One region of the Streptomyces sp. NPDC091289 genome, then DNA from elsewhere that is predicted to be linked to it. Evidence: riboswitches for the same ligand, from Rfam matches in the RefSeq annotation. Region 1 holds a riboswitch; each other region holds the start of a gene.
The links. A riboswitch is a leader RNA that binds a small molecule or an ion and turns the genes downstream of it on or off. The one in region 1 is predicted to bind cyclic di-AMP.

Region 1 (7,757 bases):
TGTTTTCGGCCGACCCGCGCGTACTGGTAGCAGTCGACCGTGTCGAACCAGGCGGGATCGATGGTGGTGACGCCCAGCCCGCTGTTGGCGCGCGGGTAGTAGGTGCTGTACATCTCCTCGGCGTTCACCGTCGGGAGGATCGCGCCGAAGTTCTCCCGGCGCGGGGTGACGGCCATGCCGCCGTTGACCAGGGATCCGCCGCCGACGCCGCGGCCCTGGTAGACCGTGATCCCGCCGAACTCCTCGGCGTCCAGGATGCCGGTGTAGCGGTTGACGTCCTTGTCGATGGGGAAGCCGAGGAAGTTGCTCAGCGGCTGCTTGGTCCGGGTCCGCAGCCAGAAGGAGCGGTCGTCCGGCTTGGTGGTGTTGGCGAAGATCTTGCCGTCCGCGCCCGGGGTGTCCCAGGCCATGCCCATCTCGATCATGTGGACGTCCGTGCCGGCTTCGGCGAGCCGGAGGGCGGCCACGGAGCCGCCGTATCCGGTGCCGATGACCAGGACCGGTACATGTGCGCCGGAGCCGATCGGCGCCGCTGCCGCACGCACGCTCGCCCAGGACGGTGCGGTGGTACCGGCCAGCGCCGCGACCCCCAGAAGAGAACCTGTTCCAGCGATGAATCTTCGACGCGAGACACCCTTGGCCTCGCCATCCTGCATGGTGGTGTCGTTCATGTGACCTACCTCACTCTCGACAGAGTGCAACAGGTTCTACTGTCGATCGCGTGGTAAGTCACTAGAAACTTGGGGGTAACTTCCCGGCCCCGCCCGGCATGACAGAGGGGCCCCGGACCGTTCGGTCCGGAGCCCCTCCGCCCTGGGCGCGGGGTCGATCAGTAGGCGCCGAAGACGTTGTCGATCGAGCCGTAGCGGTCCGCGGCGTAGTTGCACGCGGCCGTGATGTTGGCGACCGGGTCGTAACTGTCGGTCGAGGTGCCGGGCACGTGGTACGCCTGGAAGGTCGGGTCGATGACCTGGAGCAGACCCTTGGACGGGGTGCCCTTGACCGCGTTGGAGTCCCAGTTGTTGATCGCGGCCGGGTTGCCCGAGGACTCGCGCATGATGTTGCGGTGGATGCCCTCGTAGGTGCCGGGGATGCCCTGCTCGGCCATGACCGCCAGCGACTCCTTGATCCAGCCGTCGAGGTCGTTCGTGTACGTGACGGCCTTCGCGGCGGCCGGAGCGGCCTGCGCCACGGGGGCGGCCTTGCTGCGCTCCGAACGGTCGGCGCGGTCCGCCGACGCACCGCGCGCGACGGACGGGGAAGCCTTGCCGGACTTGGCGTCCGACGGGGCGGCGGCCTTGTTTCCGAGGGTCAGCTTGATACCCGGGTGAATAAGATCGGGATTCTCTCCGACGATCTTCCGGTTGCCTTCGTACAGCTTCTCCCAGCCGCCGCTGACGGAATGTTCGCGGGCGATCTTGGAAAGCGTTTCACCGGCCACCACGGAATGCTGGGCGGGCGCGGCCTTCGCGGCGGAATTCACCTGTGCGGACACCGCTGCGGGGGCCGCGGCCTGCTGCGGCGCCGCGGTGGGGGCGGGGGCCGCGAAGGCGCTGGTGGCGCCGATCACCGGGAGGGCGAGAACGGCTCCGCCGGTGGTCACGGCGGCGAGGCCGCGGCGCAGCGAGGTGGACTGGGGACGGCGGTGCTTACCCTGTGCGGGCATGGGGGATTTCCTCTCCGGCGCCTACGAGGTGAGCTGTCGGGTTCAGACGGGAGATGTCTGGCCGCACGGTCGTGCGACTTCACCCCAAGCCGTTCCGGTAACGGTTCGGCGACTTACCTGGGTCCCCCGCTCCTGCCGTACGTGAGTGGGTTTCGGATTCCCGGACGGCGGCAGGATTCGGCGTTCCATCCGGATTGACGGTGACCGTAGGCGAGAAACGCCGAACGGAACAAGCCCCGCATTCCTGATTCCCTTTTCCGCGCATGATCGAATGGCGGAATTCCCGGACCGTGCCGTGCCGTCATGGCGTCAACTTTCTTCGCACAGAAGGGAACCGACGGATCCGCTTCTGCGTCCGCCCCCTGGGACGTGATGCTCACCACTCGCTCGCGGCGATGGCGAAAACAGGCCTAGGCAAATGCAGCAAAGGGCTCAGCAATCCCTTTACGGATAGATTTAACAAAAGGACCAAATCAACCATATAGGCATAGCAAAACGGACCAATCAGGCACTCGGGGCGAGGCCGGTCGAGGGGCCCGCGGGGCGATCGCTTACGGTGTGGGGTGGAGACTGGTAAGCCAACCCTTACCTCCGACGTACGCTGTACCTGCCCGCGTTCGCCCGCCCCGAAGGATCACCACGCCATGACACGCCCCGTCCGCGTCGCCATTGTCGGAGCCGGCCCCGCCGGTATCTATGCTGCGGACGCGCTGCTCAAATCCGAGGTCTGCCAGGACCCGGGGGTCTCCATCGACCTCTTCGAGCGCATGCCCGCGCCCTTCGGCCTGATCCGTTACGGCGTGGCCCCCGACCACCCGCGTATCAAGGGCATCGTCAAGGCCCTGCACCAGGTGCTGGACAAGCCCCAGATCCGGCTCTTCGGCAATGTCAGCTACCCGCACGACATCGGCCTGGACGACCTGCGGTCGTTCTACGACGCGGTGATCTTCTCCACCGGCGCCGAGGCCGACCGGGCGCTCGACATCCCCGGCATCCAGCTGGACGGCTCCTACGGAGCGGCCGAGTTCGTCTCCTGGTACGACGGGCACCCCGAGGTCCCGCGCACCTGGCCGCTCACCGCGGAGAAGGTCGCCGTGCTCGGCGTCGGCAACGTGGCCCTGGACGTGGCCCGTGTCCTGGCCAAGACGGCGGACGAGCTGCTGCCCACCGAGATCCCGGACAACGTGTACCAGGGCCTCAAGGAGAACAAGGCGCTGGAGGTGCATGTGTTCGGGCGGCGTGGCCCCGCGCAGGCCAAGTTCAGCCCGATGGAGCTGCGGGAGCTGGACCACTCCCCCAACATCGAGGTCATCGTCAACCCCGAGGACATCGAGTACGACGAGGGCTCGATCGCGACCCGCCGGGAGAACAAGCAGGCCAACATGGTCGCGCAGACCCTGGAGAACTGGGCGATCCGGGACGTCGGCGACCGCCCGCACAAGCTGTTCCTGCACTTCTTCGAGTCCCCGGTCGAGATTCTCGGCGAGGACGGCAAGGTGGTGGCGCTGCGCACCGAGCGCACCGAGCTGGACGGCACCGGCAACGTCCGGGGCACCGGCCAGTTCACCGACTGGGACATGCAGAGCGTCTACCGCGCCGTCGGCTACTACTCGGAGGAGCTGCCCAAGCTTCCCTTCGACGTGGCCTCCGGCACCGTCCCGCACGAGGCGGGCCGCGTCATCGCCGGTGACGAGCACATGGCCTCGGTCTACGTCACGGGCTGGATCAAGCGCGGCCCGATCGGCCTGATCGGCCACACCAAGGGCGACGCCAACGAGACGGTCGCCTGCGTCCTGGAGGACCGCGCCGCCGGCCGGCTGCCCGAGCCGGCCACGCCCGCTCCGGAGGCCGTCGAGGCCTTCCTGGAGGGCCGCGGCGTCCGCTACACGACCTGGGAGGGCTGGCACAAGCTGGACGCCCACGAGCAGGCGCTGGGCACCGCCCAGGGCCGTGAGCGGATCAAGGTCGTGGAGCGCGAGGGCATGCTGGAGGCCTCCGGCGCCTTCGTGCCGGCCGAGCGCCCCGCCGACGCCTGATCGACAGGATCGACGGCACTCCTTCTAGGGGGCCGGATCCGGGGCCGCCGCCGGGCGCCCCGGGTCCGGCCCCCTGAACGTGCGCCACAGGTCGGGGCCGGACGCCCGGGACGCCGGGGGCCGCCGGACCTCCGGGGTCCCGGTCACCCACCGGGCGGCCAGCAGGATCGCGATGTCGTCGGGGCGGTCGATGGCCGCCCGGGCCTCCCCGATGACCTGGTCGGCCGTGTCGGCCAGGGGCACCGCGCCGATGCGTTCGACGGTGGCGCGCAGCCGCTCGATCCCCTCGTCGATGTCCGTGCCGGGGCGCTCGATCAGCCCGTCCGTGAACAGGGCGAGCATCGCCCCGGGTTCGAGCCGCATCTCCGTGACCGGGTAGGTCGCGTGCCCGTCGATCCCGAGCACGATGCCGCCGGGCAGGTCCAGCACCTCCGTCCGGCCGTCGGGCCGGCGCAGCACGGGCTGCGGATGCCCCGCCCGTACGGCACGGGCCATACCCGTCACCGGGTCGAGCGCGATGTAGCAGCAGCTGGCGAACTGTCCCGGGTCGAGGTCGATGAGCAGCCGGTTCGTCCCGCTCATCACCTCCCGCGGATCATGGTTGCTCAGCGCGAACGCCCGTACCGCACTGCGCAGTTGCCCCATCGTCGCGGCGGCGGAGACACCGTGGCCCTGTACGTCGCCGATGATCAGGGCGAGTTCGTCGCCGGTCTCGATGACGTCGTACCAGTCGCCGCCCACGTCCATGCCCTGGGTGCCGGAGAGGTAACGCCCCAGGGTGTCCACGCCGTCCACCTCCGGCAGCCGGTGCGGCAGCAGGGCGTCCTGGAGTCCGCGGGCCAGGGCCGACTCGCTGTCGTAGCGCTGGGCGCGCTGCAGGGCCTGGGCGATGAGGCCGGCCAGCGCCGTCAGGACCGTACGCTCCTCCGGGCTGAAACCGCGCGGCCGGTCGAAGCCGAGGATGCAGGAGCCGACGGGCCGCCCCGAGGCGATCAGCGGGAGGAACGCCCGCGCCCCGACGTCCGCGTCGATCGGGATGCCCGGATAGGCCTCGGCGAGGCGCTGCATGGACTCGAAGAAGATCGGACGGCCGGTGGTCAGGGTCTCCACCCCGGGGATGCTGACGTCGAGCCCGACCCCGTCGAAGCGGTCGAGGAAGCCCTTCGGGAACCCGGTCTCCCAGGCCAGCTGGAGATGACGGTCGTTCAGCAGATAGATGGCTAGCTGACGGCCGCCGAACGCGGGCAGCAGCTCCTCCGTGACCACCGCGGAGACCTGACGGGCCGTGACCGCCTCGGTCAGGGCGATGGCGAGGGCCACCGGCCGGTACAGCGCGGAGGAACGGTCGGCCGTCGAGCCGATGCCCAGCCCCGGTGCGGTGACGGAGCCGGGAGCGTAGGCCGGCTGGTCGGTCGCCTGGAGGACGACGCTCACCCCGTCGTGGCCCGGATACAGGGACACCGACAGCCAGCGCGAGGGCGGGCGCCGGGCGAGGAAGTGGACGGGTTCGTCGGCGATCAGGGCCGCCCGGTAGTGGTCCTCGTACGCCTCGTGCCCGAACCACGGCAGGGCCTGCCACACCACATGGCCGATCAGCTCCAGCCGGGAGTGACCGAGCAGTTCCTCGGCGAGGCCGTTGGCGTACGTGATCCGCCCGAGCCGGTCCAGGGAGAGAATGCCCCGGGGCAGCCGGTCGGCGGCCTCCGGCACGACGGGCCCCGCGCCGAGGTCGACCAGGAAACCGCTCAGATGGCTGGCGGACGCGTCGCCGTCCGGGTGGGTCCAGCGGCCGGACAGCTCCAGCAGATGAGACCGGCCGTCGGGGCCGCGCAGCCGCATGCGGCGGACCACCGGCTCGGCCGATTCCACCGTCTGCCGGGCCAGTGCCCACAGCCCGTACACGTCCTCCGGGACCAGCCGTTCGGCGAGCGCGTCCACGGTGCCCGGGAAGGCGGCGGGCGCGAAGCCGAGGATCGCGCAGAGTTCGTCGTCGGCGGCGACCTGCCCGGAGTGCAGGTCCCAGTCGAAGCGGCCGACCCGCACCGGGGGCGCGGTGGCGGCGGGCAGCTGCACGGGGACCGGCTCGGTCTCCCATACGCAGTCGACGCCCCGCCGCTCCAGATCGGTGAGCGCTCCGCCGAGCCGTTGCCCGAGGCGGTGCAGCCGGTCGCCGTCGGCGGGGGCGATGGGCTGCCCCGGGGTGGAGGCCCGCAGGACCGCCAGCACGCCCATGCTTCCCCGGGGTCCGGTGATCGGCACCCACAGCGAACCGAACGGGAACGGCAGCCCGGCCATCAGCTGCGGGAACCGGCGCATCGACTCCTCCGCGTCGGAGAGCAGCACGGGCCGCCCCGAGCGGTAGGCCTCGGACACCGGGAAGGGCCGGTTCACATGCATCCGCCACCAGGGCCGGAACAGCGGGCCCGGCAGTCCGGCGAGCACCGCGAGCCGCAGAAGTCCGGGCGTCCGGCTGCGCAGGTAGACGCCGCCCGCGTAGCCGTCGGTCGACTCGACGGCGCTGACGAGGCCCTGTGCGAGGACGAGGGACAGCTCGTCGGGTGCTCGGTCACCGTCGTATCCCCCGGCCGCGGTCCCGTTTCCGGCGGGCGGGGGGTGCCGGGTCGCATCGTGCCGGGTCACACAGCCAGCATGCTCCCGATCCGGGGTACCCCGCACCTCCGGCGGCCGGCCACTCCCCTGTGGCGGCCGGTCGCCAGGAGGCGGGATCAGTACAGCTTCGCGACGGCGGTACGGGTCGTCTTCTTGAACCCCTCCAGCGGTGCGCCGTCGAGTTCGCCGAGCTGCCCCCACTCGACGACGGTCACCGCGCGGCCGTCGCGGCCCACGGAGAACAGCCAGATGTCGGTGGCGCCGACCTCCGGGTAGGACGTGTCGATGCTGTAGACGTGCGCGCCGTCCTCGATATTCACCCGGCCCTGGTACAGCGCCTCCCCCTCCAGCCCCGGGTTCTGCTCCTTCAGCCGGTCGAGGCAGGTCTCCAGGGCGCTCCGCAGCTCGGCGGCGAGCGTCCTGGCCTGGGCGGTGGTGGCGGCGACCGTGGTGGTCTGGCGGGCGCCGGTGTCCAGTTCGGTGCGGAAGTCCCGGTGGCGGGTGCCGGCCGCCGGAGCAAGGCCGGCGGTGCACATGGACCCCTCCTCGGGCAGCCCCTGGCGTACCGGGTCGGCCGTCCAGGGGGTGAGGGAGGCGGGCAGCTCGCCGGCGCTGAGGAACTTCGGCGGGGCGGGAGCGGGGGCCGGGGCCGCGGCGGCCGGCACCTGGGCCAGGGCGGTGACGGCCAGGCCCGCGGCCGCGGCGGTCAGGAGTGCGGTGCGGAGGGTGCGCATGGGTGGGTTCCCCGTTTCGGGTGGTGCGGTCAGGTGGGTCGTACGCGTCGTTCCGCGGCGTACGGGGCCCGGTGAGGAGCCCGTACGGAGGCGGTACGGAGGCGGTACGGGAACGGCTCCAGCCTGGGCCGCGGCCCTGGACGCGGACAAGCGCGACACGGCTTCGCGCCGGGCTGGAACCGTCCCACCCCCGGTGACGTGGGTGTTCTCGAAGGGCTGGAACGCCCGGGAACGGCGGCGGGGGAGGTCGAGCGGGTTGGGTGACGCCGAGGGGTCCGCACGGGCGGCGTTGGCGGAACGGCTGAGCGCGCTGCGGGAGGGGTCGGGCCGGACGTACGCGTCGCTGGCCCGTCGCATCGGCGTCAGCGGCTCGACGCTGCACCGGTACTGCACGGGGCGGACGGTGCCCGCGGAGTTCGCCCCGGTGGAGCGGCTGGCCCGGTGGTGCGGCGCACCGGCCGAGGAGCGGGAGGCGCTGCACCGCCTGTGGATCCTGGCCGACGGCGAACGTCTCGCACGGCAGGGGGCGGCGGAGGCGGAGTCGGCAGGGGGCGTGCCGGCGGGGGGCGTGCCTCAGGAGGTCGTGCCGGTGGACGCCTCGGCCGGGGAGACGGTTTCGCCCGGGGAGCGAGCGCGGGACCACGCCGGCGAGGCCGGGGCGTCCGGTGGGGCGTCCGCCGGGGCCGGGGCGTCCCGGGGGCCGGTGCTCCG
Region 2 (7,757 bases), on a different contig from region 1:
TGTTCCCCGGCCCCCAGGAGCCCGCCTCGGCCCGCCTCCCGGGGCCCGCGACGGGCCCGACACCGATACCGGATCGGCTGCCGGGACCGGGCGGGCTATGCTCGGGGGGTGATCCGTCGAGGGCCGTTAGCTCAATTGGTCAGAGCAGCGGACTTTTAATCCGTTGGTTGTGGGTTCGAGTCCCACACGGCCTACCGAATCGCGGGGCAGGGGAATCCTCCGACCTGTCAGAAGGGCCTCGACCGGCTTCCGCCGGTCGAGGCCCTCCGTCGTTCCCGGCCCTACTTCTTACGGTGGATCGCCACCGGGATCAGGACCACCAGGGCGCGCACACCGACGAGCAGGACGCCCGGCAGCCAGTACTCGCTGATGCCCTTGCCCGAGATCAGCCCCCAGGCGGCGGTCACCACGCAGACCAGCGCGGCGAACCCGGCGAGTTTCTTGATCGCTTCATTCATCGGTTCGGTTCTCCCCCGTTTCTTTTCCGCTGGGTGGAGGTGTCCCTGCCTCCCCGTATCCGGGAGCCCCCGCTGCCCGGGTGGGGTTGCCTCGGCGGCGGTGACTGCGACCGGCGTCACGTGGCTCCTGGGAAAAGTGGTCGGAGCGGCCGCTCCGATGCCGTAGAGTTGTGTTTACCGACGCGGGGTGGAGCAGCTCGGTAGCTCGCTGGGCTCATAACCCAGAGGTCGCAGGTTCAAATCCTGTCCCCGCTACTGAAGGCCCGGGCCCGGCACGCACAGCGTGCCGGGCCCGAGTCGTTTCCGGATACCGGAGGGCCGGCCGGACACGCTTGACCTTGACGCAGCGTAAAGATCTAGCGTTTCCGGCATGGAGTGGTCCATTCAGGAAATCGCCAGAAAAGCCGGCACGACGAGCCGCACGCTCCGGCACTACGGGGACCTCGGTCTCCTCACGCCGAGCCGGATCGGGAGCAACGGCTACCGCTACTACGACCAGGACGCCCTCGTCCGGCTGCAGCGCATCCTGCTGCTGCGGGAGCTCGGTCTTTCGCTGCCCGCCATCAAGGACGTCCTCGCGGGGCAGCGGGACACGGCGGTGGCGCTGCGGGCGCATCTGCGGCTGCTCGAACAGGAGCAGGCGCGCATCGGGCGGCAGATCGCCTCGGTGCGGACCACTCTCCACAAGACCCAGGAGGGGACGGAACTCATGGCCGAGGAAATGTTCGACGGGTTCGACCACACCGCCCACGAGCAGGAGGTGACCGAGCGCTGGGGCCGGGACGCGTACGAGGAGGGCGACCGCTGGTGGCGTTCGCTCGGGGACCGGGAGAAGCGGGCGTTCCAGGACGAGCACGAGGCCATCGCGCGCGACTGGGGGCGGGCCAGGGAGGCCGGGCTCGCCGCCGACGGGGCCGAGGCGCAGGAACTCGCGCGGCGGCACTGCGCCTGGCTGTCGTCGGCCAAGGAGCCCAGCCGTTCGTACGTGATCGGGCTCGGTCAGATGTATGTCGCCGATCCCCGCTTCGGAAAGAACTACGATCGCTACGGGGACGGCACCGCCGCCTTCGTACGGGACGCACTGACGGTCTACGCGGAACACCGGCTCTCCGACTGACCACGGAAAGGCCGGGACTCCGTCCGCTTCCCCCTATTCGGCCGATGCGGAGTCGCCGCTCGGCGCGGCTCCGGGAAGCCTGGACGGGGCGCGGTACCGTCCGCAGCCGTGGGTGGACCGGGCAGGAGTGCACAGGTGGGGATGGCCGAGAGACGGCGTAGCGGCACGGCGGGGAGCATCGACGCCGTGGGCCGTGCGGTGTTCGGGTCCCCGGAGGGCAATGTGACGCCCGACAGCCGGGGGTCACGCCGGTTCGTCCGGATACTGCCCGCCCTGCTGATCGTCGGCGGGCTGGTGTTCGACTCGCTGGCGCCGCCCAACTTCACCGCCGTCCCCCTGTTCGTCGCGGCCCCGCTGATCGCCGCACCGTTCTTCTCGCTGTCCCGGACCGTCCGCACCGGCATCGCCGCGATCCTCTCCGTCATCGCGATGCGGCTCTCCGACGGGACGTCCACCCAGGTGGTCCCCGTCATCGAGATGATCACCGTGCTCACCGCCGCGGTGCTCGCCCTCCTCATCAACGGGGTCGTGCGGCGCAGCAACGAGCAGCTGGCCTCGGCCCGGGTCATCGCGGAGACCGCCATGCGGGCCGTGCTGCCGACGCCGGCCGAGCGGATCGGCGGGCTCCAGGTCGCCGCGCGGTACGAGGCGGCGCAGGCGGACGAGTTCGTGGGCGGCGACCTGTTCGCCGTCGCGGACACCCCGTACGGCGTACGCCTGGTCGTCGGCGACGTACGCGGCAAGGGGCTGGACGCCGTCGAGGCGGTGGCGGTGATCATCGGGGCGTTCCGGGAGGCCGCCGAGCAGGAGCTCTCGCTGGAGGGCGTGGCGCAGCGGCTGGAGCGGGCGCTGGCACGGGAGGGGACCCGACGGTACGGGCTGGACGCCATGGAGGGGTTCATCACCGCCGTGCTGGCCGAGATCCCGCCCGGTTCGGCCTCGCTGCGCCTCGTCAACCGCGGTCACCCCGAGCCGATCCTGCTGCACGCGGACGGCGCCCTGGAGGTGCTGGCGCCCTCGGTGCCCGCGATGCCGCTGGGGATGGACCTGGGGGTGTGGCCGGACCGGGCCGACGCGTGGGAGATGCCCGCAGGCGCGACGCTCCTCGCCTTCACGGACGGCCTGTCGGAGGCCCGGGACGCGAACGGGGTCTTCTACGATCCGGCGGCCCGGCTGCGCGGCCGGATCTTCCCGGGTCCCGAGGAGCTGCTGTCGGCGCTGACCGACGACGTACGGCTGCACACCGGGGGGCGGTCCACGGACGACATGGCGCTGCTCGCGGTCGGCCGGCCGGCGGAGGGGCAGCCCGTGCGCCGGACGACGGTGAAGATCGTGGGCCGGGGCGACGACGCGGCACACTGATGCGGGCGATGACACGGTGCGTAACCGAAGGGCACCGCTCCGCATAACATTTGACACAACGTCAGAAAAAGAGGTGCGACTGAGCCGCGGTCAAGTCGCCCGATTCCACCCGCTTGTGACCCGTACATCCCGGTCGTGTTCGTTAATGATCAACAGGAACAGCTTGGAATCGGGCCCGTGCGTCTATTAACGTTCGATAACGCAGCGCGGTCGTCACAGCCGTCGTCAGAGACGGCGCCGCGCGCGAGCGCCGAATTCCGCAAGGAAACCGGGGAACCACCTACATGGGGTGAATCGGACGCCTGCGTCTCGTGAGAGACGGAGGGGCCCGTAGGAGACCTTCCTGCTCCGAACCCGTCAGCTAACCCGGTAGGCGAGAAGGAAGGAAAGGAGTGCGCCCACGTGGCGTCCAACAAGCCTGCCCCTGAGGCCCCGTCACCCTTCAGTGCCGACACCTTCGGTGACGCGGAGCGGTCCTGGGAGGAGTGGAATCCCACCGAGGAGTCCATCCGTCCCGTGCGCGGCAGGCACCGCGTAGCCAAGCAGCGTGGTCTGGCCCGTAGCTCCACCGTCCTCGGGGTCGGCGTCATAGCGGCTGTCGGTGCGGGCGGCATGGCCACCGCGCAGGACAAGGCGCCGGTCTCCATCTCTCTTCCCGATTCCATCGCGGACAACCTCCCCGACGCCAAGTCCCTTCCCGGCGTCGGGTCCTTCATGTCGGACGACGCGGAGCCCGCCCCGGTCGCCGCGGCCGCACCGCTCACCAACGTCGGCCTCACCGGCGCCGAGGCCGAGCAGGGCACCGACGCGGGCGAGGCCCTGCGCGCCCGGATCCTCCAGCAGGCCGAGCAGCAGCAGGCCAGCGCCGACGCCGAGGCCAAGGCCGCGGCGGAGAAGGCCGCGGCCGAGAAGGCGGCGGAGGAGGCCAAGAAGCAGCAGGACCGGGCCGAGGCCGAGGCCGCCGCGAAGAAGAAGGCGGCGGAGGAGGCAGCCGCGAAGAAGAAGGAAGCGGAGCGTCTCGCCAAGCTCGCCGCCAGCTTCTCCCTGCCCACCTCCTCGTACACGCTCACCTCGACCTACGGTCAGTCCGGCGCGATGTGGTCCTCCGGCCAGCACACCGGTCTCGACTTCGCCGGGTCGACCGGTGCGCCGCTCAAGGCCGTGCACAGCGGCACCATCACGTCGGCCGGCTGGTCCGGCTCGTACGGCTACCGCACGGTCCTCCAGCTGGAGGACGGCACGGAGATCTGGTACGCGCACCAGTCCTCGATCGACGTCTCCGTCGGCCAGAAGGTCACCACCGGTCAGACCATCGGCCGCATGGGCGCCACCGGCAATGTCACCGGCACCCACCTCCACCTGGAGGTCCGCACCGCGGGCGGTTCGGCGATGGACCCGATGGCCTGGCTGAACAGCAAGGGCCTGAACGTCTGAGCCCTCGGCCCTCCACCGGCCCTCCTCGGGCCCCGGGCCCCGGCCGACGTCCTTCGTCGCCGGCCCCCTGAAACCCCGGCAGCCCTGACGCACACCCCCCGACGTCAGGGCTGCCGGTCTGTCCGGGGGCGGTGCGGCCCGCGCGGCGGCGGAATACCGCCCCCGCCCCGGCCCGTTGAACCCTCACATGACTTCCGCACGCACGCTCGGCACCTCCGATCTCCAGGTCTTCCCCCTCGCCCTCGGCGGCAACGTCTTCGGCTGGACGGCGGACGAGAAGCAGTCCTTCGCCGTCCTGGACGCGTACGTCGCGGCCGGCGGCAACTTCATCGACACCGCCGACGCGTACTCCGCCTGGGTCGAGGGCAACCGGGGCGGTGAGTCGGAGACCGTCATCGGCAGGTGGCTCGCCTCCCGCGGCAACCGGTCCGACATCGTCGTCGCCACCAAGGCCGGCGCCCACCCCGACCACAAGGGCCTCTCCGCCGGCACCGTCAAGGGCGCGGCCGAGGCCTCGCTGCGCCGGCTCGGCACCGACCACATCGACCTCTACTACACGCACTTCGACGACGAGACCGTCCCGGTCGAGGAGATCATCACCGCCCTCGACCAGCTGGTGAAGGACGGCAAGGTGCGGCACATCGCCGCCTCCAACATCAGCCCGGAGCGCCTCGCGGCCTCCCTCGACTTCTCCGAGCGCGAGGGCCTCGCCCGGTACGTCGCGCTCCAGCCGCACTACAACCTGGTCTCCCGCGACACCTACGAGGGCGCGCTCCAGGACACCGCGGCCCACGCCGGTCTCGCCGCCGTCCCGTACTACGCACTGGCCTCCGGCTTCCTCACCGGCAAGTACCGCCTCGGTTCGACCGTGGAGAGCCCCCGCGCCGCGAAGGCGGGCAGTCACCTGGAGTCGGAGCGGGGCCGCCTGGTGCTGGCCGCCCTCGACCACATCGCCGGGGCACGGAACGCCGAGATCGCGACGGTCGCCCTCGCCTGGCTCGCCGCACAGCCGACCGTCGCCGCCCCGATCGCCTCCGCGCGTACGGTCGAGCAGCTCCCCGCCCTCGTCGCGGTCGCCGATCTGCGGCTGACGGACCGGGAACTCGCCCTGCTCACCGCGGCGTCGGCCTGACGGAGCCGGGGTCGCCGTACTCGTACCCGTACCCGTAGTGCTGCGTGTGCGGCTGCCCGTACGCCGGGCCGTACCCGTGTCCGTGGCCGTATCCGTTTCCGTACGGCATCGGTGGGGTGGGGGAGCGGTGGGCGCCCGGGCGGCACGTGAGGCGGGCCGCGTGGGTGAGGGCCGGGGCCGCGATGTCCCGGCGCTGCCAGAGGTGGTGCAGCAACTCCCGTTCCCGTGCGCCGAAGTCCGGGCCCACCGCGCCGTGGCGGGCCCGGCGGCGCAGCCCCGCCAGGGAGGTCGCGAACGACTCGTACTCCGCGACCGCGCGGGCCGCCGCCCGGCCCCGGGTCCGGTCCGGCTGCCAGTGGCGGGCCAGGTCGCGGGCCATGCCCCGGGCCCGCATCGAGGAGAGCGCCGACGGCTCGGCGGGGGTGAGCCAGCCGGCCGCCGCATACGCGGGCAGCTCGGCCGCCAGGGTGCGCAGCTCCCGCTGGCGCGACCAGATCGCCAGCCAGGTCACCAGGCCGAACGCCGGGACCATGACGATCCCGTACACCGCGTAGAAGCCGTACGGGCCGAAGGCCGACGAGCCGTTCCACAGGGCGTGCAGGCCCATCGCCAGCAGGAGGCCCAGCGCCGGCAGGGCGATCCGGCGGACCCGGTGGCGGCGGGCGCTGACGGCCGCGAAGCCGAAGCCGAGGCCGGTGAGGACCGTGAACAGGGGGTGCGCGAACGGCGACATCACGATCCGCACGAAGAACGTCCCGGCCGTCACCGAGGCGAACCCGGAGCTGCCCAGCAGCTGGTCCTCGCCGAAGGCGTTGCCCAGATAGAGGATGTTCTCGGTGAACGCGAAGCCCGTCGCGGTGAACCCGGCGACGACGATCCCGTCCACCACCCCGCTGAACTCCCGCCTGCGGAACAGGAAGATCAGCAGCACGGCCGCGGCCTTCGCGCTCTCCTCCACGATCGGCGCGATCACCGTCGCCCCGAGGGTGTCGGCGCTCGCCGGGTCGGCCGTCGCGGTGGCTATCCAGCGCGTCGCGAACGAGTTGGCGATGATCGCGACGAGCGCGGCGGCGCACGCGCCCCAGGCGAAGGAGAACAGCAGATTCCGCCAGGGGCCCGGCTCGACCCGGTCGAGCCAGCGGAAGGCGGCCATCAGGAGCGGCACCGGGAGCACCGCCAGGCCGAGGCCGACGAGGAACCCCTCCGGGCCGGTCTGTTCACGGACGAGGGCCAGGATCACCAGCCCGCACAGCACGAGCGCCACGATCACGGTCCCGGCGCGGAACACCTTGCTCCGCCACACCATGCCGACGCGGCGCGGCCGGTAACGTCCTTGGCCACGCTCCGGCGCGGCGCCCAGGACCTCGTCGAGCCGCTGCTCGTGGAGGACCGGGACGGCGGGCCGCGCCTGCTGATACCGCACGGAGGGGTCGGACACCTCTTGACCCTAACGAGGAGCACCGACACCCGGCGACGGCGCATCCGGCCAGGACATGGCCGTACGCCGTCATGCCCCGTCGTGGGTCAGACGCGGGCGAACAGCAGGTCGTGGACGACGTGGCCCTTGTCCAGGCCCTGCCCCTCGAAGCGGGTGAGCGGCCGGAACGCGGGACGCGGGGCGTAGCCGCCGTCGGCCGCCGTGTTCTCGAAGCGGGGGTGCGCGGTGAGCACCTCCAGCATCTGCTCGGCGTACGGCTCCCAGTCGGTAGCGCAGTGGACGATCGCGCCGGGCTTCAGCACCGGGGCCACCAGGTCCAGGAACTCCGGCTGGATCAGGCGCCGCTTGTGGTGCCGGGCCTTGGGCCACGGGTCGGGGAAATAGACCCGCAGACCGTCCAGCGACTCGGGGGGCAGCATCTCGCGCAGCAGGATGACCGCGTCACCGTTGGCCACCCGTACGTTGGTCGAGCCCGCCTTGTCCGCGAGGCCCAGCAGATTGCCCTGGCCGGGGGTGTGGACGTCGACCGCGAGGATGCCGGTGCCCGGGTCGTCGGCCGCCATCTGCGCGGTGGCCTCGCCCATGCCGAAGCCGATCTCCAGGACGACGGGCAGGCCGTCGAACATCTCGGCCGGGTCCAGGACGCGCTTGCCGTCGATGTCCAGGCCCCACTTCGGCCACAGCCGCTCCAGGGCGTCCTGCTGGCCGGTCGTGACCCGGCTGCGGCGCGGCTGGAAGCTGCGGATCCGGCGCTCGTGGTGCGAGCCGGCGGGGTCGGCGGCGGGGCCGCCGGGGAAGCGGGGCTCCTGGCGCAGC
Region 3 (7,757 bases), on a different contig from region 1:
AGGGGCAGACCGCGTTGGCCACGCTGTTGAGACGCCTCCCTGACCTGCGACTTGCGGGAGAAGCTGCCGATTTGCGCTGGCGTGGCGGGCTCATCATGCGCGGACTGCGCACACTTCCCGTCGAGTTCACGCCGGGCCGCCGTTCCGAAAAAAGTGACACGCTGTCAACTCTGTGACTTTCACGTGATCTGCGCTGCATCGACTTGTGACACACGTTCGAGTCCCGCTAGGTTCACGGTTCGACGCGTCGGTCGCTCGTTGCTCACGCGTCACTTGTGCGCCGGTGCAGGCACGGATTTCTGCTGCGCGGCGTTCAGGTCACTCGCTTGTCAGTCGCACGGAAGGCATACCCATGGGCTCCGCGAACGGCAGACACCGCCGCCCTCGCCAGGCACCCGCCATCGTCGTCGCCGCAGGTGTGACGGGATCGGCCATCGCCATCCCGCTGCTCGGTGCGAGCGGCGTGCACGCGGCCGAGGCCACCACCTGGGACCGGGTCGCGGAGTGTGAGAGCGGCGGCATGTGGAGCGCCGACCTCGGCAACGGCTACTACGGCGGGCTCCAGTTCTCGCAGGAGACCTGGTCGGCGTACGGCGGCACGGCGTTCGCGCCCCGCGCCGACCTCGCCAGCCGGTCGCAGCAGATCTCCGTCGCCGAGAAGGTCCTGGGCGACCAGGGGCCGAAGGCGTGGCCCAGCTGTGCGGTCATCTCCGGTCTCGCGGTGGACGGCAGCCTGCCCGGCGTCGACCCGGGCACCTCGCCGTCACCCGACCCGTCCGCCGATCCGTCGGCGGACCCCTCGGCCGACCCGACCGGTGAAGCGGATGAATCCGGTAAGGGTGAGAAGGCCGAGAAGAACGACAAGGGTGACGAGAGCGGCAAGCCCGACAAGGGCGATAAGAACGACAAGGCTGACAAGGCCGACAAGGGAGGCAGTGGCGGTACGGGGAAGGGGAGCGACGCTCCCGACTCCTCGGTGACGCCCTCCGCCCCGCCGGCCTCCGACGCCCCCGACGCCACGAACCCCTCCGGCACCCCCGACGCCTCGAAGGGCGAGGACGGCAAGGGAGGCAAGCACCGGGGCGCCCCCGCACCCGAGGAGGCCGACGCGGGCCAGGGCGGCGGCCCCCGTGAGTCCGGCCGGCACGCCTCGCGCGGCGACGGCGATGCGCGCGACGGTGGCTCGGCGACCGTCGGCGCGTACACGGTGCAGCCCGGCGACAACCTCTGGGCCATCGCTGACGCGCAGGAACTTCCCGGTGGCTGGACCGGCCTGTACGAGACGAACAAGGACCTCCTGGGCTCCGACCCGGATCTGATCCTGCCCGGCCAGAGCCTGGATCTGGGGCTGGGTCAGGGCGCGGACGGGTCCGCGTCGGAGAGCGCCGGGAAGTCCGCCGGGGCGCCCGCCGCCAACTGATTCAAATCGGGCGAAAACGCTCCGAAAAATCAGGCAGTTCAGAGGCCTATGTCCACTTTTGCGGAAGTGAGACATGGGTCTCTTTGCTTCAACTGGCGGGTCTCGTCCGGCTGGTCCGCGCGCATCGCTCCCGACCTGCGGAAATAGTCCATCGGTCGCGGTGAGTTCGGGGCGATTGCCCTCTATGTCCATCTTTGAATGTCGGGGTTGCCTGTGTTTACGGTCGTAGCCGCTCGCACCGCGGGCCCCGTCGACCGTCACGCCGAATCCTGCCGTCGGTCGAAGGGAACAGACGCGTAAGCGCCGTAGGCAGGAGCGGGGGACCCAGGTAGGCCGCCGGGTCCGGACGCCTCGTCGAACCGACGGGACGTACGGGAACGGCTTGGGGTGAAGTCGCGTGCAGCACCGTGCGACCGGGCAACTCATCAGCCCGAACCCGACAGCTCACCTCGTAGGCGTCGGTGAGGAGATTCGTTCCATGCTGCTGAACAGCAAGGGCAAGCACCGCCGCCCGTCCAAGGCCACCCGTCTCGCCACCCTCGCGGGTGTCACCGGTGCCGCCGTCGCCGTCCCGCTGATGGGTGCGACCAGCGCGTCCGCCGCCTCCGTCGAGACCTGGGACGCCGTCGCCCAGTGCGAGTCCGGCGGCAACTGGTCCATCAACACCGGCAACGGCTACTACGGCGGGCTGCAGTTCTCGCAGTCCAGCTGGGCCGCCGCCGGCGGTACGCAGTACGCCTCGCGCGCCGACCTGGCCTCCAAGGACCAGCAGATCGCCACCGCCGAGAAGCTCCTCGACCTCCAGGGTCCGGGCGCCTGGGCCTGCGCCGGCGCCGGTGGCCTCACCAACGACGGTGTGGACCCGGGCGTGAACACCGGCTCCGGCCAGTCCGAGAGCAAGCCCGAGCAGGCGCAGCCCGAGCGTCAGGCCGAGCAGCCCACCACGCGCTCCGAGCAGCGCCCCGCTCCGCAGGCCGAGAAGAAGGCCGAGAGCAAGAAGACCGTCACCACCCCGACCGGCGAGAAGGTCCAGAAGGGTGACGGCGAGTACAAGGTCAAGACCGGCGACACCCTGAGCAAGATCGCCGAGAAGGAGGGTGTCAAGGGCGGCTGGAGCAAGCTCTTCCAGCTCAACGACGACATCGTCAAGGACGCGGACCTGATCTTCCCGGGTCAGCAGCTCCACCTGAAGTAAGACGCCGTCTCTCCTCCCCGGAGGGAGGGTGTCCGGCGGCACCCTCCCTCGCACGGCTTCCCGGCCCGGCGCGCTCTTCCCCCCAGCGCGCCGGGCCGGGTTCTTCGTGGGCGGGGCCCGGGCGAGCCGGGACCCCGGTGAGCGCGGTTTGCGTTCACCTCTTGTCGGCAGTTTTTGTTACCGACCAGTAGATTTCTAGAGTTTTGTCCCGGGATGCAGGCCCTTGGGTCCTTTTTCGTCCCAGGAGGCGGGCGCTCGGCTGGCCGACGCGGCCGGGCCGGATAGGCTCGTGCCGCAAGGCCACAGTGACCCTGCACAACCAGTGTCAGATCCCAGAAGGAGATGCCTCGTGCCGTCCATCGACGTCGTCGTAGCCAGGGAAATCCTCGACTCCCGGGGCAACCCCACGGTCGAGGTCGAGGTTGGCCTCGACGACGGCAGCACGGGCCGTGCTGCTGTTCCGTCCGGCGCCTCCACCGGTGCGTTCGAGGCTGTTGAGCTTCGCGACGGTGACCCCAACCGTTACCAGGGCAAGGGCGTCGAGAAGGCCGTCCTCGCCGTCATCGAGCAGATCGGCCCGGAGCTCGTCGGGTACGACGCCACCGAGCAGCGCCTCATCGACCAGGCGATGTTCGACCTGGACGCCACCGAGAACAAGGCCTCGCTCGGCGCGAACGCCATCCTCGGCGTCTCGCTGGCCGTCGCGCACGCCGCCTCCGAGGCGTCCGACCTGCCGCTCTTCCGCTACCTCGGCGGCCCGAACGCGCACCTGCTGCCCGTTCCGATGATGAACATCCTGAACGGCGGCTCGCACGCCGACTCCAACGTGGACATCCAGGAGTTCATGATCGCCCCGATCGGCGCGGAGTCCTTCTCCGAGGCCCTGCGCTGGGGCGCGGAGATCTACCACACGCTGAAGAAGGTCCTCAAGACCAAGGGCCTGTCCACCGGACTCGGCGACGAGGGCGGCTTCGCCCCGAACCTGGACTCCAACCGCGCCGCCCTGGACCTCATCGTCGAGGCCATCAAGGAGGCCGGCTACGTCCCGGGCCGTGACGTGGCGCTCGCGCTCGACGTCGCCGCGTCCGAGTTCTACAAGGACGGCGTCTACGAGTTCGAGGGCAAGTCCCGCTCGGCCGCCGAGATGACCGAGTACTACGAGGAGCTCGTCTCCGCGTACCCGCTGGTCTCCATCGAGGACCCGCTGTACGAGGACGACTGGGCCGGCTGGAAGGTCATCACCGACCGCATCGGGGCCAAGGTCCAGATCGTCGGCGACGACCTCTTCGTCACCAACCCCGAGCGCCTCGCCCGCGGCATCGAGGAGGGCTCCGCCAACGCCCTGCTCGTGAAGGTCAACCAGATCGGTTCGCTGACCGAGACCCTGGACGCCGTCGAGCTGGCCCAGCGCAACGGCTTCAAGTGCATGATGTCGCACCGCTCCGGCGAGACCGAGGACGTCACCATCGCCGACCTCGCCGTCGCCGTGAACTGCGGCCAGATCAAGACCGGCGCCCCGGCCCGCTCGGACCGCGTCGCCAAGTACAACCAGCTGCTGCGCATCGAGGAGATCCTCGACGACGCCGCGGTGTACGCGGGCCGCTCCGCCTTCCCGCGCTTCAAGGGCTGACCCGTAGTCGCGAGTCGGTAGCCTCCGCCCGTCCCCGCACCCGGTCCCGTACCGTGTGCGGGGACGGACGTGCGTCAGAGCTTGTCGTCAAACTGCCGCCTGCCGGGCGGCGTCTGGGAGGCGGGAGACATGGCCGGGAAGGACCGCGACCGGTTCTCCACCGCGACCAGGCTGCGACTGCTCGGCGAGCAGACCGCGGCCCGCGTGTACCGATCCCAGAACCGCCGCCAGGCCCGCCGCTCCCGGCTCACCGGCCGGGCCGCGTTCCTGGCGCTGGTGGTCTGCTCCCTGGTGGTGGCGCTCGCCTACCCGATGCGGCAGTACGTCTCCCAGCGCGACGAGATCGCCGAGCAGGAGCGGCTCTCGCAGCAGGCGGAGCGGCGCACCGAGGAGCTGCGGGACGAGAAGGCGCGGCTCCAGGACGACGCGTACATCATGCGTCTGGCCCGCCAGCACCTCCATTACGTCCTCCCCGGGGAGACCGCCTACACCGTGGCCGACCCCGATGCGGCGCAGGACCGCCGCGGCGAGCCGGGCGCGAGCGGCCGGCCGTGGCACTCGAACCTCTGGGACGGCGTGGACAGCGCCGACCGTGACGACGACCGCGACTGACCGACCGAACCCGTACGTTCCCGCGTACGTTGCTGTGTACGTCCACCTCTACGAGCTTCCGAGCAGAACCAAGGCAGGCATGGAAACGCCCCCTCCGCAGACCGAGTCCACCAAGCCCACCGACGCGGACATCGCCGCGTTCGAGCAGCAGCTCGGCCGTCCGCCGCGCGGCCTGCGCGCCATCGCGCACCGCTGCCCGTGCGGCAACCCGGACGTGGTGGAGACCCAGCCCCGTCTGGAGGACGGCACGCCGTTCCCGACGACGTACTACCTGACCTGCCCCCGGGCGGCCTCGGCGATCGGCACGCTGGAGGCCAACGGGGTCATGAAGGAGATGACGGCCCGTCTGGAGACCGACCCGGAGCTGGCCGACGCCTACCGGGCCGCGCACGAGGACTACCTCACCCGCCGCGACGCCATCGAGGTCCTGGAGGGCTTCCCGAGCGCGGGCGGCATGCCGGACCGGGTGAAGTGCCTGCACGTCCTGGTCGGCCACTCGCTGGCCGCCGGGCCCGGGGTGAACCCGCTGGGCGACGAGGCCATCGCGATGCTGCCGGAGTGGTGGGCCAATGGCCCCTGCGTCACGCCGTGCGCCGTGGACGCGGAAGGGCAGGACGCGTGACCCGGGTCGCCGCCGTCGACTGCGGCACGAACTCCATCCGGCTCCTCGTCGCCGATGTGGACCCGGCGACCGGTTCCTTCACCGAGCTGGACCGGCGGATGACGATCGTCCGCCTCGGCCAGGGCGTGGACCGGACCGGCCGGCTGGCCCCCGAGGCGCTGGAGCGGACGTTCGCGGCCTGCCGGGAGTACGCGGCGGCGATCGAGGAGCTGGGCGCCGAGCGGATCCGTTTCGTCGCCACCTCCGCCTCCCGCGACGCCGAGAACAGCGCGGAGTTCGTGGCCGGGGTCCGGGACATCCTCGGCGTCGAGCCCGAGGTGATCACCGGTGACCAGGAGGCGCAGCTCTCCTTCGACGGGGCCACCCAGGAGCTGGCGGGCAGCGACCACCTGGCGAAGCCGTATCTGGTCGTCGACATCGGCGGCGGCTCCACCGAGTTCGTCCTCGGCTCGGACCGGGTCGAGGCGGCCCGGTCCGTGGACATCGGCTGCGTGCGGATGACCGAGCGTCACCTCGTCGTGGACGGGGTCGTCATGGACCCGCCCAGCCACGAGCGGGCCGCCGCGATCCGCGCGGACGTCGACGCCGCCCTCGACCTCGCCGAGAAGACCGTGCCGCTCACCGGGGCCGGCACGCTGGTCGGCCTCGCGGGCACCGTCACCACGGTCGCCGGGATCGCGCTGGAGCTGCCGGAGTACGACTCCGCGGCCATCCACCACTCCCGGATCTCCCGGGGCAGGGTCCGCGCGATCACCGAGCACCTGCTCGGCTCCACCCACGAGGAGCGCGCCGCGATCCCCGTGATGCACCCCGGCCGGGTCGACGTGATCGGCGCCGGGGCGCTCGTCCTGCTCGCCGTGATGGAGCGGACGGGAGCCCACGAGGTCGTCGTCAGCGAGCACGACATCCTGGACGGCATCGCCTGGAGCGCCGCGTAGCCCGCTCAATCGCACCGTCACCTGCACCGTTGAGCCCCCGTCCGGCCCCTCCGGGCCGCTCGGGGGACCCCTTCGGGGACACGCCGCGAGAAACTTCGTGAACTTCTTCACAAGGATTGGGGCCCTGTTGGCCGTGGTTGGGGCCGATCGGGCCCGAACCGGTTGCCCAGGGTGCCGTACGGAGGTGCTGCGCGGGTGTTCCGGGCGCGTTGCGTCCGCATGAAGAGGAGGGGTGGTTCGCCCCGTCCGAAGGGCCAAGGGCCAGCTCACAAGCGGTGCGCAACGTTTCCCGCGATGGCGTGGTTCCCTTTCGTGCCCATGACCTGGGTCACGTGGGCGGCGAAGTGTAGCAGAGGGTGGGTCAATCCTTGTGAAGGGGCTCACGAGCACCCCCCTGGGGCGGGGTGGATACTCGATGGCATGAGCACCACGGAGCGTCCCAGGATCCTCGTTGTAGGCGGTGGGTACGTAGGCCTGTACGCAGCTCGTCGCATTCTGAAGAAGATGCGATACGGAGAGGCGACCGTCACGGTCGTCGACCCGCGGTCGTACATGACGTACCAGCCCTTCCTCCCCGAAGCTGCTGCCGGCAGCATCTCGCCTCGGCATGTCGTCGTCCCGCTGCGACGCGTGCTGCCCAAGGCAGAGGTTCTCACCGGTCGTGTCACCACCATCGATCAGGACCGCAAGGTCGCCACGGTCGCGCCGCTCGTCGGCGAGGCCTACGAGCTGCCCTTCGACTACCTGGTCATCGCGATGGGCGCGGTCTCCCGCACCTTCCCGATCCCCGGCCTCGCCGAGCAGGGCATCGGCATGAAGGGCATCGAGGAGTCCATCGGACTGCGCAACCACGTCCTGGAGCAGCTGGACAAGGCTGACTCCACGACCGACGAGGACGTCCGCCGCAAGGCGCTGACGTTCGTCTTCGTGGGCGGCGGCTTCGCCGGCGCGGAGACCATCGGCGAGGTCGAGGACATGGCCCGCGACGCGGCGAAGTACTACACCAACGTGAAGCGCGAGGACATGCGCTTCATCCTCGTCGACGCCGCCGACAAGATCCTTCCCGAGGTCGGCCCGAAGCTGGGCGCCTACGGCAAGGAGCACCTGGAGAGCCGCGGCGTGGAGATCTACCTCTCCACCTCGATGGACTCCTGCGTCGACGGTCACGTCGTGCTGAAGAACGGCCTGGAGGTCGACTCCAGCACCATCGTGTGGACCGCCGGTGTGAAGCCGAACCCGGCGCTGGCCCGGTTCGGCCTGCCGCTCGGCCCCCGCGGCCACGTGGACACCTCCGAGAAGCTCCAGGTGCAGGGCACCGACTACATCTGGGCCGCGGGCGA
Region 4 (7,757 bases), on a different contig from region 1:
GGTCGATCACCGAGAGCCGCAGCAGCCGGCCCGTGGAGGTCACCGCCCCGACATCGCCCCGGGCTGTCGCCGCCACCGCCGACACGATCACGTCGTGCTTGGTCCGCCGGGCGTCCTCGGAGATCTCCACCGGCTCCGCGTTCGCCGTACGGGCCAGCAGGCCCGTCGAGGAGAGCAGCACCCGGCACGGGTCGTCCGCCACCTCCAGCGGCACGGACGCGATCTGCGAACCGGCCGACTCCAGCAGCACCGTGCGCCGGTCCGTGCCGAACTTCTTCGCCACGGCGGCCAGCTCCGAGGAGACCAGCTTGCGCAGCTCCGCGTCCGATTCCAGGATCGCGGTCAGCGCGTCGATCTCGCCGGTGAGCCGGTCCCGCTCGCTCTCCAGCTCGATCCGGTCGAAACGGGTGAGCCGGCGCAGCGGGGTGTCTAGGATGTACTGCGTCTGGATTTCGCTCAGCGAGAAGTGCGCCATCAGGCGCTCCTTCGCCTGCGCGGAGTTGTCGCTGTCCCGGATGATCCGGATGACCTCGTCGATGTCGAGGAGCGCGACGATCAGGCCCTCGACCAGATGCAGCCGGTCGCGGCGCTTGGTGCGGCGGAACTCGCTGCGCCGGCGCACCACCTCGAAGCGGTGGTCGAGATAGACCTCCAGCAGCTCCTTGAGGCCCAGGGTGAGCGGCTGGCCGTCGACCAGTGCCACGTTGTTGATACCGAAGGACTCCTCCATCGGCGTCAGCTTGTAGAGCTGCTCCAGCACCGCCTCCGGCACGAAGCCGTTCTTCACCTCGATGACCAGACGCAGTCCGTGCGCCCGGTCGGTGAGGTCCTTGACGTCGGCGATGCCCTGGAGCTTCTTCGCCGAGACCAGGTCCTTGATCTTGGCGATCACCTTCTCCGGGCCGACAGTGAAAGGCAGTTCGGTGACGACGAGGCCCTTGCGGCGGGCCGTCACGTTCTCCACGGAGACGGTGGCGCGGATCTTGAACGTGCCCCGGCCCGCCGCGTACGCGTCCTTGATGCCGTTGAGCCCGACGATGCGGCCGCCGGTGGGCAGGTCGGGTCCGGGCACGAAGCGCATCAGCGTCTCGACGTCGGCGCCCGGGTGCTTGATCAGGTGCCGGGCGGCGGCGATGACCTCGCCCAGATTGTGCGGGGGCATGTTGGTGGCCATGCCGACCGCGATCCCGGACACCCCGTTGACCAGGAGGTTGGGATAGGCGGCGGGGAGGACGACCGGCTCGCGCTCCTGGCCGTCGTAGTTCGACTGGAAATCGACGGTGTCCTCGTCGATCGCCTCGGTCATCAGCGAGGTGGCGTCGGCCATCCGGCATTCGGTGTACCGCATGGCGGCCGGCGGGTCGTCGTTGCCGAGGGAACCGAAGTTGCCGTGGCCGTCGACCAGGGGCAGCCGCATCGAGAACGGCTGCGCCATGCGCACCAGGGCGTCGTAGATCGAGGCGTCGCCGTGCGGGTGCAGCTTGCCCATCACCTCGCCGACGACGCGGGCGCACTTCACATAGCCGCGGTCGGGGCGCAGCCCCATCTCGTTCATCTGGGACACGATGCGCCGGTGCACCGGCTTCATGCCGTCGCGGGCGTCGGGCAAGGCCCTGGAGTAGATCACCGAGTACGCGTACTCGAGGAAGGAGCCCTGCATTTCGTCGACGACGTCGATGTCGAGGATCTTCTCCTCGAAGTCGTCCGGCGGCGGGGTCTTCGTGCTACGGCGGGCCATCGCGGCTGCGACTCCTTCACAGATTCTGTTCGGACAACCTGAGCTTGTTCGGTACAACACGAGCTAGTGACGCGGTCCATTGTGGACCGCCGCACTGACAACGCCGACCTCGACCCGTCCGAAGCGGGTCGGGGCGGCACACCCGGGCGGCGTCCGCGACACCATCGACGGAAACATCCGGGGAACGGGAACTTCGCCAGGTGCCGGTGCGCTTGCTTAGAGTGGCAGGTCTGGCAGGAAGTCCAGTATCGCGATCGAAGGGACGTACATGCCCATGGGTCACACGGCCACCGCACAGGCCGGCTCCGGCGGCTTGACAGCGACCGAGCACCGCCTGGCCAACGGCCTGCGTGTGGTGCTCTCCGAGGACCATCTGACCCCGGTCGCCGCGGTCTGCCTCTGGTACGACGTCGGCTCGCGCCACGAGGTCAAGGGACGCACCGGTCTGGCTCACCTCTTCGAGCACCTGATGTTCCAGGGCTCGGGACAGGTCAAGGGGAACGGCCACTTCGAGCTCGTCCAGGGGGCCGGCGGCTCGCTGAACGGGACGACCAGCTTCGAGCGGACCAACTACTTCGAGACCATGCCCACCCACCAGGTGGAGCTGGCTCTCTGGCTCGAAGCCGACCGGATGGGATCCCTCCTCGCCGCGCTCGACGAGGAGTCCATGGAGAACCAGCGCGACGTCGTCAAGAACGAACGCCGCCAGCGCTACGACAACGTGCCCTACGGCACCGCGTTCGAGAAGCTGACCGCCCTCTCCTACCCCGAGGGCCACCCCTACCACCACACCCCGATCGGCTCCATGGCCGACCTGGACGCGGCCACGCTGGAGGACGCCCGCGCGTTCTTCCGTACGTACTACGCGCCCAACAACGCGGTGCTCTCGGTGGTCGGCGACATCGACCCCGAGCAGACCCTCGCCTGGATCGAGAAGTACTTCGGCTCCATCCCGTCCCACGACGGCAAGCAGCCGCCGCGCGACGGGACGCTGCCCGAGACCATCGGCGAGCAGCTGCGCGAAGTGGTCCACGAGGAGGTCCCGGCGCGCGCCCTGATGGCCGCCTACCGCCTCCCGCACGACGGCACCCGCGCCTGTGACGCCGCCGACCTGGCGCTCACCGTGCTCGGCGGCGGCGAGTCCTCCCGGCTGCACAACCGCCTGGTGCGCCGCGACCGTACGGCGGTGGCGGCGGGCTTCGGGCTGCTGCGGCTCGCCGGGGCGCCCTCGCTGGGCTGGCTGGACGTGAAGACGTCCGGCGGCGTCGAGGTGGAGCAGATCGAGGCCGCCGTCGACGAGGAGCTGGCCAGGTTCGCCGCCGAGGGCCCCACCCCCGAGGAAATGGAGCGGGCCCAGGCGCAGTTGGAGCGCGAGTGGCTGGACCGGCTCGGCACGGTCGCCGGTCGCGCCGACGAACTGTGCCGCTACGCGGTCCTGTTCGGCGACCCGCAGCTCGCCCTGAGCGCCGTGGGCCGGGTCCTGGACGTCACCGCGGAGGAGGTGCGCGCGGCGGCCGAGGCGGCCCTGCGCCCCGACAACCGGGCGGTGCTGGTGTACGAGCCCATCGAGCCGGCCGACGAGGCCGACGAGGGCGAAGACGGCGCCGAGGGCAGCGACGCGCACGAGGGGGCGGCCAAGTGAGCGACGCCGCCGTGACTGGAGTAGCCATGGAGTTCCACCCGCAGCCCACCGCCGGCACGGCCCGCCCCTGGGCCTTCCCGGCGCCCGAGCGCGGCGCCCTGCCCAACGGGCTGACCGTGCTGCGCTGCCACCGCCCCGGCCAGCAGGTCGTCGCGGTGGAGATCTTCCTGGACGCGCCGCTGGAGGCCGAGCCCGAGGGCCTCGACGGCGTGGCCACGATCATGTCGCGGGCGCTCTCCGAGGGCACCGACAAGCACAGCGCCGAGGAGTTCGCCGCCGAGCTGGAGCGCTGCGGCGCCACCCTCGACGCGCACGCCGACCACCCCGGCGTCCGGGTCTCCCTGGAGGTCCCGGCCTCCCGGCTGGCCAAGGCCCTCGGTCTGGTCGCCGAGGCGCTGCGCGCCCCGGCCTTCGCCGAGAGCGAGATCGAGCGCCTCGTCGGCAACCGCCTCGACGAGATCCCGCACGAGCAGGCCAACCCGTCCCGGCGCGCCGCCAAGCAGCTCTCCAAGGAGCTGTTCCCGGCCACCGCCCGGATGTCCCGCCCGCGCCTGGGCACCGAGGAGACCGTCCGGCGGATCGATGATGCCGCCGTGCGCGCCTTCTTCGACGCCCATGTCCGCCCGTCCACCGCGACGGCCGTGATCGTCGGCGATCTGACGGGCATCGACCTGGACGCGCTGCTGGCGGAGACCCTCGGCGACTGGTCGGGCAACGCGGGACAGGCCCGCCCGGTGCCGCCCATCACCGCGAACGACACCGGCCGTGTGGTCATCGTGGACCGCCCCGGCGCGGTCCAGACCCAGCTGCTGATCGGCCGGATCGGCGCCGACCGGCACGAGCGCGTGTGGCCCGCGCAGGTGCTCGGCACGTACTGCCTGGGCGGCACCCTCACCTCTCGGCTGGACCGGGTGCTGCGCGAGGAGAAGGGCTACACCTACGGGGTGCGCGCCTTCGCCCAGGTGCTGCGCTCGTCCGGCCCCGACTCGGGCGGCGCGGCGATGCTCGCGATCAGCGGCTCGGTGGACACGGAGTCCACCGGACCGGCGCTGGACGACCTCTGGAAGGTCCTGCGGACGCTGGCCGCCGAGGGGCTGACCGACGCCGAGCGCGAGACGGCCGTGCAGAACCTGGTGGGCGTCGCCCCGCTGAAGTTCGAGACCGCCGCCTCCGTCGCGAGCACGCTGGCCGACCAGGTCGAGCAGCACCTCCCCGACGACTACCAGGCCCACCTCTACGCCCGGCTCGCCGAGACGGGCACCGTGGAGGCGACCGCCGCCGTGGTCAGCGCCTTCCCGGTCGACCGCCTCGTCACGGTCCTCGTGGGGGACGCCGCGCAGATCGAGGAGCCCGTGCGGGCGCTCGGCATCGGTGAGGTGTCCGTCGTCACCGGCTGACGGCACCCGTGGCACACCGCCGCGAAGAGGACCCCGACGGACGGAAGTTCGTCGGGGTCCTCCCTTTTTGCCCGATTGGCGAGCTTTGCGCCCTTTGTTGGAGAGGTTGCCTGTCTGCCCTGTGGGATGCGCGACAAATCCCTCTGTCCGTTTGGTGATGGGAAGTCGCCCCGCCTAGCGTCGGCCCGGCTGTCCGTCACCCGTATGCCGCATCCGCGGCGCCGGGCAGTCATCGCCGAGTCCCCGTCAGGCGCGAGCCTGGGGAGCCGGGGACCCACGCAGTCCCTGGGGTGAATCGGAGGCCCGTGCCGTGAACCGGCGCGGGGATCCGTAGGAGACCTTCCTGCTCCGAACCCGTCAGCTAACCCGGTAGGCGAGAAGGAAGGAAAGGATCAGCCCCTCCATGGCGTTCACCCGTGCCACCGGGAAGCACCGTGCCCCGAGCCGCCTTACGCGCCGGAGCGCCCGGGCCGCCGGCATCGCGACCCTGGCCACCACCGGAGTCGTCGGCTCGCTGGCCTCCCCGGCCATCGCCGCGGACACCGAGGCCGCCAAGGTCGCCGACACCGGCCTCACCCGGGTCGTCGCCCTCGACGCCACCCTCGCCGAGCAGATCGACGCGCAGGCGCAGGCCCAGAAGCAGCAGGCCGACGCGATCGCCGAGGCGAAGGCCAAGGCCGCCGCCGAAGCCAAGGCCAAGGCCGCCAGGGCCAAGGCGAAGGCGGAGGCCGAGCGCAAGGCCGAGGCCCGCGCCAAGGAGGTCCGCGAGGAGAAGGCCCGGGCCGCCCGCGCCGCCGAGCGCGCCCGCCTCAACGCCTTCCACCTCCCGGTCGCCGGCTCCCACGTCACCACCGGCTACAAGACCGGCGGTTCGCTCTGGTCCTCCGGCAGCCACTCCGGCGTGGACTTCATGGCCCCCTCCGGCAGCTCCGTCGTCGCGGTCGGCGCCGGCACGGTCGTCGAGGCCGGCTGGGGCGGCGCGTACGGCAACAACATCGTGATCCGGATGACGGACGGCACGTACACCCAGTACGGCCACCTCTCCTCGATCGGCGTCTCCGTCGGCCAGAGCGTCTCCTCCGGCCAGCAGATCGGCCTCTCCGGCTCCACCGGCAACTCCACCGGCCCGCACCTGCACTTCGAGGCCCGCACCACCCCCGAGTACGGCTCCGACATGGACCCCGTCGGCTATCTGCGCTCCCACGGTCTGAACGTCTGACCCGCCCCTGCGCGATCCCGCCCGAAGGCCCCGGCACCCGCCGGGGCCTTCGGCAATTCCGGCCCGAAGATATCCATGGATTCCGGCCTGCCATCGGAAATTCCGGCGGATTGCAATAGAGTCACGGAACAGACGTCGGGCGGCCGCGTTTCGCGGGGATCAAGGCGGAGGTCAGGACATGCGCATTCCCGCGCATTCGGTATGCACGGCAATCCGTGACGACATCGTCTCCGGTGTGTACGAGCGCGGCAGCCGCCTCACCGAGGAGTTGCTGGCCCGCCGCTACGGGGTCTCCCGCGTCCCGGTCCGCGAGGCCCTGCGCACGCTGGAGTCCGAGGGCTTCGTGGTCACCCGCAGACACGCCGGCGCGTGTGTCGCCGAGCCCACCCTGCAGGAGGCGGCCGACCTCCTGGAGGTGCGGACGCTCCTGGAGCCCCTGGGCGCGGCCCGCGCCGCCCAGCGCCGCACGGAAGCCCATCTGAAGGTGCTCCGGGGCCTGGTCAGGCTGGGCCAGGAGCGGGCTCGCCGGGGCGAGGGAGAGGATCTGCGCTCGCTGGGCGGCTGGTTCCACGAGACCCTCGCCCAGGCCTCCGGCAGCCCCGCCCTCATCGCGCTGCTCACCCAGCTCCGGCACAAGATCGCCTGGATGTACGCGGTCGAGCAGCCGGCCCGCCCGGTCGACGCCTGGGCCGAGCGCGGCGCGATCGTGGACGCCGTGGCGCGCGGTGACGCGGAGCGGGCGAGGGCGCTGACCGCCCAGCACGCGGAACGCGCCACCGGGGCCCACCGGCTGCGCCGCCCGGACCTGCCGGGGCGGCGCACCGCACCCGTTCCCCGCGTGAGCACTTCGCAACATGGCGTAAACACCGCGGGCGTCCGCCATTAACAGAAGAGCCGTATACAAAGAGAAGTGAATTGCGGGGAGCGTCGCTCGTGCTGCCCGAATTGTCGAACCGAAGCGCCGCTATTCCCCGAAAAGCGAAAGAGCCGTGATCCTTTGAAAGGATCACGGCTCTCGCGCCTGTCGCATCCGGCCGGGCCGGAGTCGCTCGGGTCAGACGGTCTCCGGAAGCTCTTCCAGGCCCTCGGCGACCAGCTTCGCCAGCCGGTCCAGCGCGGCCTCGGCGTCGTCCGCGTCGGACGAGAGCACGATCTCCTCGCCGCCCTGCGCGCCCAGCCCGAGCACGGCGAGCATGGAGGCGGCGTTCACCGGGTTGCCGTCGGCCTTGGCGATCGTCACGGGGACGCCGGAAGCCGTGGCGGCACGGACGAAGATGGAAGCGGGGCGGGCGTGCAGGCCCTCGGCCCAACCGACGTTTACGCGGCGCTCAGCCATGGTTCTGCCCTTCACATATCAACGGTTGTCTAGACCAGTCTCTCATGCAGTGCGTGGTGCTGTGCCCGGCCTCCCGTCCGGCCCTGTGCTCCGGCTGCCCCGGTCCGGGCCTCCTCAGACTGCCCCGGCACCGATCCCTCCGCGACCGGTGTCCCCGCCGTAGGCTTTGCCCATGGAGCCCACGCCCGAGCAGAGTCCGCATCACGCGTACCCCGACCACTGGGAAGCGGACGTGGTGCTCCGCGACGGTGGCACCGCGCGCATCAGGCCGATCACCACGGACGACGCCGAGCGACTGGTCAGCTTCTACGAGCAGGTGTCCGACGAGTCGAAGTACTACCGGTTCTTCGCCCCGTATCCCCGGCTATCCGACCGGGACGTGCATCGCTTCACCCATCACGACTACGTCGACCGGGTGGGACTGG

Region 2: linked by a shared signal. The riboswitch ahead of ACIQPT_RS13500 (M23 family metallopeptidase) and the one ahead of ACIQPT_RS00660 (transglycosylase SLT domain-containing protein) in region 1 are both predicted to bind cyclic di-AMP.
Region 3: linked by a shared signal. The riboswitch ahead of ACIQPT_RS12910 (transglycosylase family protein) and the one ahead of ACIQPT_RS00660 (transglycosylase SLT domain-containing protein) in region 1 are both predicted to bind cyclic di-AMP.
Region 4: linked by a shared signal. The riboswitch ahead of ACIQPT_RS31905 (M23 family metallopeptidase) and the one ahead of ACIQPT_RS00660 (transglycosylase SLT domain-containing protein) in region 1 are both predicted to bind cyclic di-AMP.

What each region holds. Positions count from the first base shown of each region.
Region 1 covers NZ_JBIVUT010000001.1:179,102-186,858, forward strand. The annotation lists gene ACIQPT_RS00655 (GMC oxidoreductase) at 1-671, opposite strand, end outside; gene ACIQPT_RS00660 (transglycosylase SLT domain-containing protein) at 830-1,666, opposite strand; cyclic di-AMP (ydaO/yuaA leader) riboswitch at 1,672-1,859, opposite strand; gene ACIQPT_RS00665 (FAD-dependent oxidoreductase) at 2,311-3,702, shown strand; gene ACIQPT_RS00670 (SpoIIE family protein phosphatase) at 3,727-6,342, opposite strand; gene ACIQPT_RS00675 (hypothetical protein) at 6,429-7,046, opposite strand; gene ACIQPT_RS00680 (helix-turn-helix domain-containing protein) at 7,303-7,757, shown strand, end outside.
Region 2 covers NZ_JBIVUT010000009.1:15,729-23,485, reverse strand. The annotation lists tRNA gene ACIQPT_RS13525 (tRNA-Lys) at 121-194, shown strand; gene ACIQPT_RS13520 (hypothetical protein) at 282-458, opposite strand; tRNA gene ACIQPT_RS13515 (tRNA-Met) at 640-713, shown strand; gene ACIQPT_RS13510 (MerR family transcriptional regulator) at 829-1,575, shown strand; gene ACIQPT_RS13505 (PP2C family protein-serine/threonine phosphatase) at 1,717-2,937, shown strand; cyclic di-AMP (ydaO/yuaA leader) riboswitch at 3,176-3,328, shown strand; gene ACIQPT_RS13500 (M23 family metallopeptidase) at 3,340-4,371, shown strand; gene ACIQPT_RS13495 (aldo/keto reductase) at 4,559-5,503, shown strand; gene ACIQPT_RS13490 (PrsW family intramembrane metalloprotease) at 5,484-6,941, opposite strand; gene trmB (tRNA (guanosine(46)-N7)-methyltransferase TrmB) at 7,028-7,757, opposite strand, start outside.
Region 3 covers NZ_JBIVUT010000008.1:171,478-179,234, forward strand. The annotation lists partial or broken gene ACIQPT_RS12900 (cytochrome P450) at 1-176, shown strand, start outside; gene ACIQPT_RS12905 (transglycosylase family protein) at 353-1,420, shown strand; cyclic di-AMP (ydaO/yuaA leader) riboswitch at 1,712-1,893, shown strand; gene ACIQPT_RS12910 (transglycosylase family protein) at 1,899-2,615, shown strand; gene eno (phosphopyruvate hydratase) at 2,965-4,245, shown strand; gene ACIQPT_RS12920 (septum formation initiator family protein) at 4,375-4,857, shown strand; gene ACIQPT_RS12925 (DUF501 domain-containing protein) at 4,937-5,479, shown strand; gene ACIQPT_RS12930 (exopolyphosphatase) at 5,476-6,417, shown strand; gene ACIQPT_RS12935 (NAD(P)/FAD-dependent oxidoreductase) at 6,838-7,757, shown strand, end outside.
Region 4 covers NZ_JBIVUT010000029.1:32,455-40,211, forward strand. The annotation lists gene ACIQPT_RS31890 (DNA topoisomerase (ATP-hydrolyzing) subunit A) at 1-1,738, opposite strand, end outside; gene ACIQPT_RS31895 (M16 family metallopeptidase) at 2,007-3,380, shown strand; gene ACIQPT_RS31900 (M16 family metallopeptidase) at 3,407-4,777, shown strand; cyclic di-AMP (ydaO/yuaA leader) riboswitch at 5,001-5,167, shown strand; gene ACIQPT_RS31905 (M23 family metallopeptidase) at 5,181-5,996, shown strand; gene ACIQPT_RS31910 (GntR family transcriptional regulator) at 6,175-6,882, shown strand; gene ACIQPT_RS31915 (HPr family phosphocarrier protein) at 7,051-7,332, opposite strand; gene ACIQPT_RS31920 (GNAT family N-acetyltransferase) at 7,505-7,757, shown strand, end outside.